DNA from 3 places in the Fusobacterium necrogenes genome. Region 2 is predicted to be linked to each of the others. Evidence: riboswitches for the same ligand, from Rfam matches in the RefSeq annotation. Region 2 holds a riboswitch; each other region holds the start of a gene.
What was found. A riboswitch is a leader RNA that binds a small molecule or an ion and turns the genes downstream of it on or off. The one in region 2 is predicted to bind lysine.
Positions count from the first base shown of each region.

Region 1: it holds a riboswitch for lysine, as region 2 does, so the genes downstream of both, DYA59_RS06155 (nucleoside recognition domain-containing protein) here and DYA59_RS07690 (transporter substrate-binding domain-containing protein) in region 2, are expected to answer to the same signal.
Region 3: it holds a riboswitch for lysine, as region 2 does, so the genes downstream of both, DYA59_RS02375 (aspartate kinase) here and DYA59_RS07690 (transporter substrate-binding domain-containing protein) in region 2, are expected to answer to the same signal.

Region 1 covers NZ_UGGU01000003.1:1,273,171-1,277,851, forward strand. The annotation lists gene dacB (D-alanyl-D-alanine carboxypeptidase/D-alanyl-D-alanine endopeptidase) at 1-1,411, opposite strand, end outside; gene DYA59_RS06150 (spore maturation protein) at 1,434-1,973, opposite strand; gene DYA59_RS06155 (nucleoside recognition domain-containing protein) at 2,038-2,646, opposite strand; lysine riboswitch at 2,743-2,917, opposite strand; gene DYA59_RS06160 (endo alpha-1,4 polygalactosaminidase) at 3,253-4,155, opposite strand; gene DYA59_RS06165 (hypothetical protein) at 4,166-4,681, opposite strand, start outside.
Region 2 covers NZ_UGGU01000003.1:1,630,913-1,635,593, reverse strand. The annotation lists gene DYA59_RS07710 (ROK family protein) at 1-602, shown strand, start outside; gene DYA59_RS07705 (YhcH/YjgK/YiaL family protein) at 679-1,140, shown strand; gene DYA59_RS07700 (N-acetylmannosamine-6-phosphate 2-epimerase) at 1,175-1,849, shown strand; lysine riboswitch at 1,942-2,126, shown strand; gene DYA59_RS07690 (transporter substrate-binding domain-containing protein) at 2,299-3,120, shown strand; gene DYA59_RS07685 (amino acid ABC transporter permease) at 3,138-3,905, shown strand; gene DYA59_RS07680 (amino acid ABC transporter ATP-binding protein) at 3,918-4,661, shown strand.
Region 3 covers NZ_UGGU01000003.1:414,605-419,285, forward strand. The annotation lists gene uvrA (excinuclease ABC subunit UvrA) at 1-530, opposite strand, end outside; gene DYA59_RS02370 (MarC family protein) at 794-1,408, shown strand; lysine riboswitch at 1,525-1,699, shown strand; gene DYA59_RS02375 (aspartate kinase) at 1,809-3,011, shown strand; gene DYA59_RS02380 (aspartate-semialdehyde dehydrogenase) at 3,021-4,007, shown strand; gene dapA (4-hydroxy-tetrahydrodipicolinate synthase) at 4,020-4,681, shown strand, end outside.

The DNA of each region.
Region 1 (4,681 bases), 360 kb from region 2:
TCATATAAACTAATATGTCTGTTAAGATACTAGCTGATACATAGTCTCCACGAGATAATCCACTTCCATCAACCATTACCAAGGCTTTAGTATCTATCCCTTTCTCTTCCCAAAACTTATCAATATCTACATCCTTAAGTTTTAAAAGTTGATATAGATGCTCTGTATAATGGTTATCACTTCTTTTTAGTAATACTCTTACCATCTCTTCTATTGTGGCTGATTTTGTTATAGCTAAAGTTTTAGGATTTTTTGGTCTTTTATTACTATTTCTTGAAGTCTTTACATCTCCATTAACTGATACTCCTGAATTTTTTAAACTTTTCTTAAAATATTGCCCTAAAAATAAAGCTGGATTTGGAATATCGCTCTTTGTTACAATTTTTTTCAGATTAGCTGGAACCTCTCCATTTAATACTCTTTTATTCTCAAAAGGTAAACCTCTTACTGAGAAATCTCTTCTGCCTCTAGGAGATATTTTCAATCTATTCTCAAATTTTAATCCATCAATCTCAGGTTTTGTTCCTAATATATTAACTTTTTTATCAGTTGAAGATAGGTATAGAGTGTATAGATTATCAAATACACTTATTCCATAAGTTCCTTGCCCATAGTTAGTACCAAAATCTTCCCACAACCATTTTTCCTCTACTCCTACATAACCAAAAAGATTATCTATTACAATGATATCTCCCTTTATCTTTTTTATTCCAGAGGATTTTACCTTACTTATCCACTCTGTCATAAAAGCAGTCTGCTCTTTTTTTATTCCATCAGAACCTAAAGTAGGGTCTCCACCACCGATAATATATATGTCTCCTGTAAGAGTCCCTTCTCCATCTATCTTCCCATCATATACTACTTTTGTTTCTAATCTTGTATCAGCCCCTAAAACTTCTAAAGCAGTAGCTGAAGTAATTACTTTCAATATAGAAGCTGGAGTTATTGCAACTCCTTTATTATACTGAGCTATTATCTCTCCACTCTCTATCTCTCTTACCTCTATACCAATATTACTATGCTCTAACATCTCTAGATTACTAAAGCTTTTTATTGCTTTTTCTCCCTTAGTTTTAAGTAAGACAATTTTTTCTGAAGAGATATCTTTTTTCTCCTCTTTTTGAGCTGGTTGTTTCTCCTCTATTTTTTCCTTAACTACATCTCCCTCAACTGTATTTTCAATCTTTTCTGAAGCTGTTTCATCTATCTCTTCTCTATTTTCATCAATATTTTCTTTTACACCAATCTCTTGCTCCAAGCTTTTTAAAATTTCACTTGGTGTTTCTATCTTTTCAGCTCTTACTTCTTCTTCTATTTTATTTTCAATTTTCACTGGGATATCTTTTATCTCATTATTAGTACAACTTGATAAAAATATTAAAGCTAATACAAGTGTTCTTAATTTTTTCATTCTCTTCTCCAAATTATAGTTTTTAAGCAAACATAATTCTACAAATCCATACAGCTGTTAAAAGTCCAGCTAAGTCAGCTAATAGCCCAGCCGCTACTGCATGTCTTGTTTTTCTTATGCTCACTGCTCCAAAATATACTGCAAGAACATAGAAAGTTGTCTCTGTTGAACCCATCATAGTAGAAGCTATTCTTCCTATTAAAGAGTCTGGTCCATATGTAAGCATTAAATCATTCATTACCCCAGTAGCCCCTCCTCCAGATAGAGGTCTTAATATAGCCATAGGTAATACCTCTCCTGGCATTCCTATCAATGAGAAAACTGGGTCTAATATTTTCATCATAATATCTATACAACCAGAAGCTCTAAAAATACCTATTGCCACTAACATAGCTACTAAAAAAGGAATGATTCTAATAGCTGTATTAAACCCCTCTTTTGCTCCTTCACAAAATACTTCATAAACTTTTATTTTCTTTACAAAATAAGCGTATCCTACTATTACTAATATAATTAAAGGTATGGCATAAAGTGATATATTTTCCATTATTCTTACGAACATATTTCTTCCTCCTAAATTTTACTAAAAATTTTTTATTATTTCAATAACTAACTTTTTCTTACTTTTATTTTTCTATCTCTATCTTTTCTCTTTTATATTTAGGTAACTTTTCTAAAAACTTACAAGAGATTATAGCTACAGTTGTTGACATAATTGTCGCTACTATTGTTGGAGCTATTATCTCAGTGGCGTTAGCTGAACCAGCTGCCACTCTATATGCTATCGTACTAGATGAAATTAAAGTTACAGATGAAGTATTAATAGCTAAAAACATTACCATAGAGTTTGATGCCTCATCTTTATTATCATTTAAAAGTTGTAACTCCTGCATAGCTTTTATTCCAATTGGAGTAGCCGCATTTCCTAATCCAAAAAAATTAGCCGCCATATTAGCTACTATACTTCCCATAGCTGGGTGGTCAGCTGGTATCTCAGGAAATAGTTTTACCAAAAGTGGTTTCATTAAATTTCCCATTGCTTTTACCATTCCTGCCTCTTCAGCTATCTTCATAAGTCCAAGCCACAGAGCCATTACCCCTATCATCTCTAAAGATAAAGTTACAGCTGTTCCTGCTGATTCAATAGCTGAATCTGTAACTGCTTGTACATTTCCAGTAAATATCCCCACCAATACTCCTATCACTATAAGTCCACACCAAATTGCATTAATCATATTTTATACCTCCTAAAAATTTTAGCAAAATAAAAAAATCACAGCTGACTCAACTGTGATAAATTACAAAAAAGATAAATCAATCCCTCTACATTTCTCACAGATAGCTCTCCATTGAAAATTTTCAATGACAACATTGTAGATATTCTCCACACTGCCAACAAAAGAGTTCAGCCCTCTCCTTTATTTCGGCAAATTCCCCTTTCAAAATATCATAACGCCTGCCAAGCTAGATACTTCTACTCTTGTCCTTTGCTCCTCTATCCTGTCTCTTATCAGTATACTCTAGTTTATATTTCTTGTACAATATATTTTTTATATCTTTTAGATATGTTTAATTCCAATCAAAAATTATTTAGTTAAACAAAATATTTATTGACAATATCAAATAATATGATATAATAATATTGTCATAAGACATTTCCTTAAATTACATTTTAATTTCTACGTATAAAGAAGTCCTGAGGCCGAAGGGACTTCTTTATCGTTTTTTGCTTCCATTAGTCATACAGCATTCAAATTTTTATATTTATTTTATTTACAAAATTTTTAAAAATCTATTAATGATCCTATTCTGAAATATGTAGCCTATTCTTTATTTAAAAGTTATTCAAAAAATTCAAAACTATCTATCGTATCTAAATAATACCCATCTACTCCTATCTCATCTAATTTATCTTGATACTTCTTAATAATCTCTTTCCACTCAGCACTCCAATATTTTACTATATAGTTTCCTTCCCAATTTTCATTCTCTTTTACTATCCAATTTGGAAGTTTTTCATCCCATTTTTTCTCCCAATATTCTCTATAGTTTTCAGCTTCTCCTATACTAAAATAAGCGATTAATAATCTCTTCTCTCCACTTTTTTTATATTTTAATCTCTCTATTTCACTCTTACTGAAAAACTCTCCATTAAAAGAAGGCTCTATTATAATTAAATCATAATTTGTATTTTTTAAGGCATTATAGTATTCTTTTTTATTTTTAAATTTATTTGGATTAAGAATATATAAAAAATTCTCTACCTCATTTATACTCTGAATATTTTTTTTACTGAATGGATTCAATGGAGTATTAAAGTAATTAGCTGAAAAGGTTTTTATTCTCTCTCCTATAAAGTTATATTTTTTATTAATTTTTTTTATTGTGTTGTCATCTTTTTTATTATTTGAATAGTTTATTGTTAATATTTTCTTTCCTTCTCTTTCAAGAGGTATTAATCTCTTTAATAGATACTCCCTATCTTGTAGAGAGGTAGCTCTCCCTACCTCTTCATCACTTCCATATAAAAAAGACTCCTGTCCAGCACCATCTACATACTCTAAAAATTTTTTATCTAAAATCCCATCATTATAATAAATATTACTTCCATTTTGTAATATTATGATTTTTTCTTCATCTTTTCTAGCTATCTCTTCAACTAACTCTCGCATCTTAATTAAAGAAAAACTCTCTCCAAAAAGGAGAGAGGAAAAAAATAGAAAAAGTATTATTAGCTCTTTCATATCTCCTCCATTAGAAAATATATTCAACACCTATTTTTCCATAGTAGTAAATACCACTATCGTTAGAATCATATGATTTTGCTTTATTTTCTTTTATCTTATATCCTGGTAAACCTAATTCTGCAAATACTCTAAACCTCTGTGTGAAGTTATGAGAATATAATATATATGGTAGGAAATATAGCTCATTACTATAATCTAAATTAGTTGAACCAAAATATTTATCACTATCTATTCCAAATTCAACAGCAAAAGCAAAATCCATACCCAACTCATAAGTCCATCTCAAATAAGATTCTAAACCTACTCTATATCCTTCATTATTATCATAAGACATATACTCATTATAAATCGTATTAAAAAATTGAAATCCATAACCTAAATTTGTAGAACTAACTAAATTTATCTCTCCAGAAACTCCATCTTCTATTGTACTAAAAACTTTTTTCCCCAAGATATCAAATCCAAAATATGTTCCTCCCATACCTATATCAAGTGGGGTTCTAAACCTATATCCACCATAAAG
Region 2 (4,681 bases):
TTTTAGAAAATGATGTTAATTGTGCAGCACTTGGTGAGAAATGGTTAGGTGCCGGAAGAGAAACGAATAATTTTGTTTGCTTAACTATAGGAACAGGAATTGGGGGAGGAATTGTTCTTAATGATGAAATCTTTAGGGGAGATACTTGTGTTGCTGGAGAATTTGGACATATTCAAATAGAAAAGGATGGAGAACAATGTCTTTGTGGTAAAAAAGGATGCTATGAAAGATATGCTTCTGCTACTGCATTAGTTAAAATGGTAAGAGAAAAAACTGGAAAAAATTTAAATGGGAAAGAGATATTTGAACTTGAAAAATCTGGAGATAAAGAGATAAAAAAAATTTTAGATAAATGGATAGATTATTTTACAGATGGACTTAGTACAATTGTTTATATTTTTAATCCTTCATTAATAGTTATTGGTGGTGGGATAACAAAGCAAGGAAATTATTTATTAGATAGAATATTAAATAGTTTAAGTACAAAAGTTGGAGAAAATTATAGAAAGAATTTAAAAATAAAATTTGCTGAATTAGGAAATAATGCAGGAATGTTAGGGGCAGAATATTTACTTTTAAAAAAAATTGGTAAAATAAAATAGGTGTTGACAAAATTTATAAAAGAGTGTATTTTTATTATATGTTCACGAGAACAAGAATAATTAGGAGGTTTAAATTATGATATATGGAGAAATAAAAGATTTAGGATTATACAAAGGAATATTAAAAAATTTAGATAAAGCAATAGCTTTCATATTATCTGGAGAATATAAAAATGGAGTAGTTGGAAAAAATGTTATAGATGGAGATAGTGTTTATTTTAATCAACCAGATTTTCCAATGACTAAAGAAATAAAAGATGGATTTATAGAAAATCATAAAAAGTATATAGATATTCATATTGTTATTGAAGGAGAGGAAAAAATAGGATATATTTCTAATACTGATATAAAATTAACAAAAGAATATGATGAAGTAGGAGATTATGAATTATATGAAGGAGAGTTAGAAAACTTATTTTATTTAAATCCTAAAAAATTTATAATTCTTTTTCCTGGGGAGCCTCATATGGCCTTGATAAAAGGTGGAGAAAAAACTACTAAAGTAAAAAAGGTAATATTTAAAGTTTTAGTTGATTAATTATTATTTATATAATTTTTAAGGAGAGAAAATAATGGATAAATTAAATAAGATAAAAGGGAAACTTATAGTTTCATGTCAAGCTCTTCCAGAAGAACCGTTACATAGTTCATTTATAATGGGAAGAATGGCTTATGCTGCATATATAGGGGGAGCTTCTGGGATAAGAGCAAATACTATTGCAGATATACAGGAGATAAAGAAAAATGTAAATTTACCAATTATAGGAATAATAAAACAACAGTATGGTGATAATCAAGTTTATATAACTCCAACGATGAAAGAAATAGATGCTTTAGTATTTGAGGGGGTTGATATTATAGCAATTGACGGAACAAAAAGAGAAAGACCAGATGGAAGAAAATTAGAAGATTTAATAAAAGAGGCTAGACTTAAATATCCAAATCAAATATTTATGGCCGATATATCATGTGTTGAAGAAGCAATAATGGCTGAAAAGATAGGGTTTGATATAGTAGGAACAACTTTGGTAGGATATACTGAGTACACAAAAGGAAATGATCCTATAGTTGAATTAGAAAAGGTTATAAAATCTGTATCTATTCCTGTAATAGGAGAAGGCAATTTAGATACTCCTACTAAAGCAAAAAAAGCTTTAGATTTAGGAGCTTTTGCTGTAGTTGTTGGTGGTGCTATTACTAGACCACAACAGATAACCAAAAAATTTGTAATTGAGATGGAAAAGTAAGTTTAAGAACTAAATAACTTGAAATTAAAAAATGATTGACAAAGATGAAAAAATGTATTATTATTAAAACACAATTAATAATTGCCTCACATTTGTGAGGTAGAGGCGCAAAATGCTAACAGTCCGTGGTGGAGCTAGAGAAAGCGTTGAAACTACTGAGAAGGAGCTTTTGCCGAAGCTTGTAATATACTCAGTATTACTTGCTGGGCCTATGGTTAAGAGCCATAGGACTGTCTTGATAAATTTCCCCAGTTTATCAAGTTGTGCTATCTCAAGTGGGAGTAGGGGAAATATTGTATAATATAATTATTATACATCTATTGTCACTTTGTTTATAAGATAGCACCAATTTATTTTTAATTGGTGCTTTTTTACATGAAATGGAAGGTTTTTTTGAGTGAATAATTAAGAGTACATAAAAAGATATGTAAGAAGGAGTGAAACGAAAGATGAAAAGAGGTTTAGTAAAATTAGTATTGGCAACAATAGCAGCAATTACACTAGTAGGATGTGGAGGGACAAAAAATGAAGGAGAATCAGGAACATTTAAAATAGGCTTAGAGGCTGGGTATGCACCATATAACTGGACACAGTTAACAGATGTGAATGGTGGAGTTAAAATTTCTGGATCTTCGGAATATGCTGGAGGTTATGATGTTGAAATTGCTAAAAGAATAGCTGATGGCTTAGGAAAAGAATTAGTTGTAGTGAAAACAGAATGGGATGGATTAGTACCAGCATTAGTTTCAGGTAAAATAGATGCAATAATTGCTGGAATGTCTCCAACAGCTGAAAGACAGGAAACAATAGATTTTACAGATATTTATTATCAATCTAATTTAGTTATGTTGGTAAAAAATGGAGGAAAATATATAAATGCTAAAACTTTAGCAGATTTTTCAGGAGCGAAAATAACTGGGCAATTAAATACTTTTCACTATACAGTAATAGATCAAATACCAAATGTAAGTAAACAACCCGCAATGGATAATTTCCCAGCGATGAGAGTGGCATTAGAAAGTGGCGTAATAGACGGTTATGTTACAGAAAGACCCGAAGCTATAAGTGCACAGTCAGCAAATAATAACTTTAAAATGGTTGAGTTTACAGATGGATTTATTACTTCGCCAGAAGATACAGCAATAGCAGTAGGAGTAGCTAAAGGAAGTCCATTGAAAGATAAAATTAATGAAATTTTAAGAGCGATATCCCAAGAGGAGAGATTAGAGATAATGGATAAGGCTATTAAAAATCAGCCTGCTGCGCAATAAATAAGAGGAGAATTGAAATGGATTTTGAATGGATAGTTAGAATATTAGAAAATAACTGGCAAATGTTTTTAAGGGGAGCAGGAGTAACCTTATGGATATCGGTTATAGGAACAATTTTAGGAACAATTGTCGGCCTTGTAGTTGGAGTAATAAAAACTATACCGATTCCAGAAAAGGGAATAAAAAAAGGAGTATTAAAAATAATTAATTGTTTACTTTCTGCGTATATAGAGTTTTTTCGTGGAACCCCTATGATAGTCCAAGCAATGGTTATTTATTATGGATCAGCCCTTGCTTTTGAGGTAAATATAGATAGAATGGTGGCTGCATTATTCATAGTTTCTATAAATACAGGAGCATATATGTCTGAAATTGTAAGAGGAGGAATCATCTCTGTTGATAAAGGGCAGTTTGAAGCAGCTCAAGCAATTGGAATGAATCATTTTCAAACTATGACAAATGTTGTTTTACCACAAGTTGTGAGAAATATTTTGCCAGCGACAGGAAATGAGTTTGTAATTAATATTAAAGATACTTCTGTTTTAAATGTTATATCTGTATCTGAACTTTTTTTTCAAACAAAAACTGTAGCAGGAAATAACTTTAGATATTTTGAAACATTCTTTATAACTTGTATATTATATTTTGTAATGACATTTACAATTACAAGAATTTTGAGATATATAGAAGTAAAGTTAGATGGACCAGATAATTATGCAATAATGGCTGGAAATCAGATGCAAGTTGAAAGACCAGAAGAGAAACTAAAAAGGGAAACAAACTAGAGGGAGGAAAAAATGAGTGAAAATATAATAGAGATAAAACATTTGAGTAAATCCTTTGGTGAGCATAAGGTTCTTAAAGATATAGATTTTTCAGTAAAAAAAGGAGAAGTTGTTTGTATCATTGGTTCATCAGGGTCAGGAAAATCAACTTTATTAAGATGTATAAATCTTTTAGAGAAACCAAGTGGTGGAGAGATTATCTATAATGGAGAAAATATTTTAGATGATAATCATGATATTTGTAAGTATAGAACAAAGTTAGGAATGGTATTTCAACAGTTCAATCTTTTTAATAATCATAATGTGCTTAATAACTGTGTTGTAGGTCAAATGAAAGTGTTAGGAAGAAGTAAAGAAGAGGCTGAAAAAGTTGCTATGAAATATCTACAAGTAGTAGGAATGAGTAACTATGTCAATGCAAAACCTAAACAACTTTCAGGAGGACAAAAACAAAGAGTAGCAATAGCTAGAGCTCTTTCTATGGAGCCAGATGCAATACTGTTTGATGAACCTACATCAGCTCTAGATCCAGAGATGGTAGGAGAAGTTTTGAAGGTAATGAAGGAGTTAGCAGAAAGTGGTCTTACTATGCTAGTAGTAACTCATGAGATGGGGTTTGCAAGAGAAGTATCTGATAGAGTTGTATTTATGAATAATGGTTATATAGAAGAAGAAGGGACACCTGAAGAAATATTTAACAATCCACAAAAGGAAAGAACAAGAGAGTTTTTGAAAAGAACTTTAGTAAAAAATTAATAAAAGTAGAATAAAACTAC
Region 3 (4,681 bases), 1.2 Mb from region 2:
ACAAAACCTTTTTTTAAAAGATTAAGAAAAAGATTTTTATGAGTACCTTTTTTATCTTTAACTACAGGAGAAAGAATTATCATCTTATCTCCCTCTTGAAATCTTTCTAAAGCTCCCTCTACTATCTCTTCTATACTCTGTTTTTCTACAGGTCTATTACATATAGGGCAGTGAGCAATACCAATATGAGCAAACAGAAGTCTCATATAGTCATATACCTCTGTAATAGTTCCAACAGTAGAACGAGGATTTCTGTTAGTTGTTTTTTGCTCAATAGATATAGCTGGAGCTAATCCCTCTATACTATCTACATCTGGTTTTGTCATTTGTCCAATAAATTGTCTGGCATAGGCAGATAGACTTTCTACATATCTTCTTTGTCCCTCTGAATATATTGTATCAAAAGCAAGAGAAGATTTTCCACTTCCACTTACTCCAGTTATTACTATAAATTTATTTTTGGAAATCTCTATGTCTATATTTTTTAAGTTATGTTCTCTAGCACCTTTTATAATTATTTTATCTAACACTTATATTTCCACCTCAAACTTATAAATACTCATTTTTCGATTCATATTATACATCATTTTTATCAAAAATGAAATAGTAAAAACTTTATTTAGAGGGGAAACAGCAATTAATATAAATGGTTATTGCGATGAAAAATAATAAGTATATAGAAATAAAATTATTGGGCTCAAAAATATCTTTAGAAAAATTGACAAGATAAATTAAAAGGACTATAATAAAAGAGTATCTTGAAGATTATAATATTTATATTAGGGGAGAGAAAATGAATTTAAGTACAGTATTTATAAATGCTTTAACACTGATTGCTGTTTTGAACCCATTTGGAAATGTTCCACTTTTTATTGGAATGACAGAAGGAATGGAAAAAGAAATAAGAAATAAACTTTTTAAGACGATAGCTATTACGGGTTTTTTTATAACCTGGATTTTTAGTTTGTTTGGTGAATTTCTAATGATAAATTTTTATAAAATAAATATGAATGAATTGAAAATGGCTGGTGGTTTAATTTTAGTATTAATGGCAATAAAAAACTTAATTTTTTCTTCAAAAAAGAGGAAATCTGAAAATAAGCTTTCACCAGAAGAGCAAATAAAACAAGCTGTTATTCCAATGGCTTTTCCAATGATGGTGGGACCTGGAAGTTTGACAACAGCTTTAATAGGACGTTCAGAACATGGATTGTTGAAAAATAGTTTTTCTATATTTATAGCTTTTATTTTGATATATTTAGTACTTATGATAGGAAACTATTTAGAAAGGATCTTTGGAAAATTAGTACTGTATATACTTTCAAAAGTAATGCAGATATTTATAATGTCCATTGGTTTTAGAATATTTTTCGATGGACTTTCTCATGTATTGGAGAAGATACAATAAAATTCTAAAAGAATTATATTTTCTTTCAGATAATTAATATATTTTTATTGCAAAAATTATTTAAATTTTATATTTTTCTTTTTTTAAAATTTGAAGTAGAATAATTTCAAGTTAATAAAACAGATTGAGGTGCAATTGATAAGAGTAAAATTCAGGAGCTATCCAAGCTATGAATGGATTTGAAAGGTAAAATTGCCGAAGTTTAAATCTTTTGGAAAGAGATTTTTACTGGGGATATGGAGAATATCCATATAACTGTCATTGAGTTTTCAATGTTGTGCTTTCTGTGAGGTAAGAAAAATTTTTACATTTTGATGTATTTATTTTAGAATTGTACCAGCAGAGAACCTCTGCTGTTTTTTTTTACCAAAAAATTCTAGTAATTATAAGGGAGGGAAAAATGAGAGTAGTTCTCAAATATGGTGGTTCAAGTGTGGCTACAATTGAAAAAATTCAAAAAATAGCTGAGTATATTATTGGATTGAAGGAAAAATATGAAGATGTTGTTGTTGTTGTTTCAGCTATGGGCAAAACAACTGATAGATTAATTAGTTTAGCTAAAGAGATTACAGAAAATCCAAGTCAAAGAGAACTAGATTCTTTAATGGCAACAGGAGAACAACAGAGTATAGCATTACTTTCGATAGCACTTAATTCTAAGGGGCAAAAAGCTATATCTCTTACAGGTTTTCAAGCAGGAATAAGGACTTCTGGTGTACATACTAAAAATAAAATAGAAAGTATTTCATCTGACAGTATTGAAGGATATTTAAAAAATGGAAATGTAGTTATAGTAGCAGGATTTCAGGGAATAAATGAAAATGGAGATATTACTACATTAGGAAGAGGAGGTTCAGATACAAGTGCAGTAGCATTAGCTGCAGCTCTTAATTGTGAATGTAGAATATATACAGATGTAGATGGAATATATAGTGTTGATCCAAGACTTTATCCAAAAGCAAAATTTTTAGATAGAATATCTTATGAAGAGATGATGGAAATGGCTAATCTAGGAGCTGGAGTAATGGAGACAAGAGCAGTTGAACTAGGAAAAAAATTTGGGATACCAATTTTTGTTGGCAGAAGTTTGAGTGAAATAGGAGGAACATATATAATGGAAAAAAATGTAGCTTTGGAAGAAAAACTAGTAACAGGAATAAGTATAACAAAGGAGATAGTAGTTACAACTATCTCAAATATACCATTTTCATCTGAGAATATAGCTAAAATATTTTCGATAATAGATGGATGTGGCTTAAATATAAATATGATTACACAAAATTTGAATAAATATATGAGAGCAGAATTATCATTTAGTAGTCAATTAAGTGAAAAATATCTTCTAAACCAAATTATTGATAAAATAAGAGCTGATTTCCCAGAATGTGATATCAATTTATGCGAACATTTAGGAATGTTATCTATTGTTGGAGTTGGAATGATAAATAACTCTGGCATAGCTGGGAAATTTTTCTCAGTTTTGAGTAAAAATGGAATTAATTTTTATCAAATAACAACATCGGAGATAAGTATATCTTGTAGTATAGATAGAGAAAATATTCAAAAAGCTGTAGAGGCAGTAGCACAAGAATTTTCATTGTAGGAGGGAAAAATGAGAGTAGCAGTAGTTGGAGCAACAGGGTTAGTAGGAAGTACATTTTTAAAAGTATTAAATGAGAGAGATTTAGGAATAACTGAGTTATTTTTATTTGCAAGTAGTAGGAGTGCTGGAAAAAAAATTGATTTTAAAGGAAAGGAGTGTTTAGTAGAGGAATTAAGAGAGGATAGTTTTAAAGGTAGGGATATCGATATAGCATTATTTTCTGCAGGAGGAGAAATAAGTTTAAAATATGCTCCATTAGCAGCTCAGGAAGGAATATTGGTAATAGATAATTCATCAGCATGGAGGATGAATAAAGAAGTTCCCCTAATTGTACCAGAAGTTAATCCACAAGAGGCATTTAAACATAAGGGAATAATAGCTAATCCAAATTGTTCCACAATTCAATGTATGGCACCTCTTAAGATATTAGCTAATAAATATGGAATAAAAAGAGTTGTATATAGTACATATCAAGCTGTATCTGGAACAGGACATAAAGGAATAGTAGATTTAGAGGAAGGATTGAAAGGAAATCCACCAAAAACTTATCCCCATCAAATAGTTAATAATTGTCTTCCTCACATAGATGTGTTTTTAGATAATGGGTATACAAAAGAAGAGAAAAAAATGATAGATGAAACAAGAAAGATATTAGATCTTCCTGAACTTCCAGTTACAGCTACTTGTGTAAGAGTTCCAGTTATAAATTCTCATTCTGTTTCAATAAATGTAGAACTTGAAAAAGATTTTGATATAGATGAATTAAAAAAGGAGTTGGCTTCACTTGATGGTATAATTCTTTTAGATGAGGTTGAAAAAAATGTATACCCATTACCAGTAAATGCAACAGGAAAAGATGAAGTGTTTGTAGGAAGAATAAGAAGAGATGAAAGCGTAAAATATGGAGTTAATTTATGGACTGTAGCTGATAATATAAGAAAAGGAGCTGCTACTAATGCTATACAGATAGCTGAATTATTCAAAGATAGATTTTAAAGGGGGGATAAAATGAGCATATTTAGAGGTTCTGGAGTAGCTATTATTACTCCATTTACAAAAGAGAATACAGTAAATTTTGAAAAATTAGGAGAATTATTAGAATATCATATTCAAAATTCAACTGATGCTATAATAATAAATGGAACAACAGGAGAGAGTGCGACACTTACAGATGAGGAAAAAGAAAAATTAATAGAATATACATTAAGAAAGGTTAATAGAAGGGTGCCGGTAATAGCTGGAACAGGTTCAAATAATACGAAACATGCTGTTGAAATGAGTAGACTTGCGTGTGAATTAGGAGTAGATGGTTTGCTAATAGTAACTCCTTATTATAATAAAGGAAATGAAAATGGAATTTATGAACATTATAGAGCAATATCAGAAGCTGTAACTTGTCCTATTATACTCTATACAGTTCCGTCTAGAACAGGAGTTAATTTATCTATTAATCTTCTAAAAAGACTTTCTGAAATAGAGAATATAGTGGCTATTAAAGAAGCAAGTGGGAATATATCTTATGCAGCAGAGATAGCGAGGAGTATTCCTAAATTAGATATTTACTCTGGAAATGATGATATGACAGTACCTATATTATCTTTAGGTGGTGTAGGAGTAATATCTGTGTCTGCGAATATAATTCCTAAAAAAGTACATGATATGTGCATAAA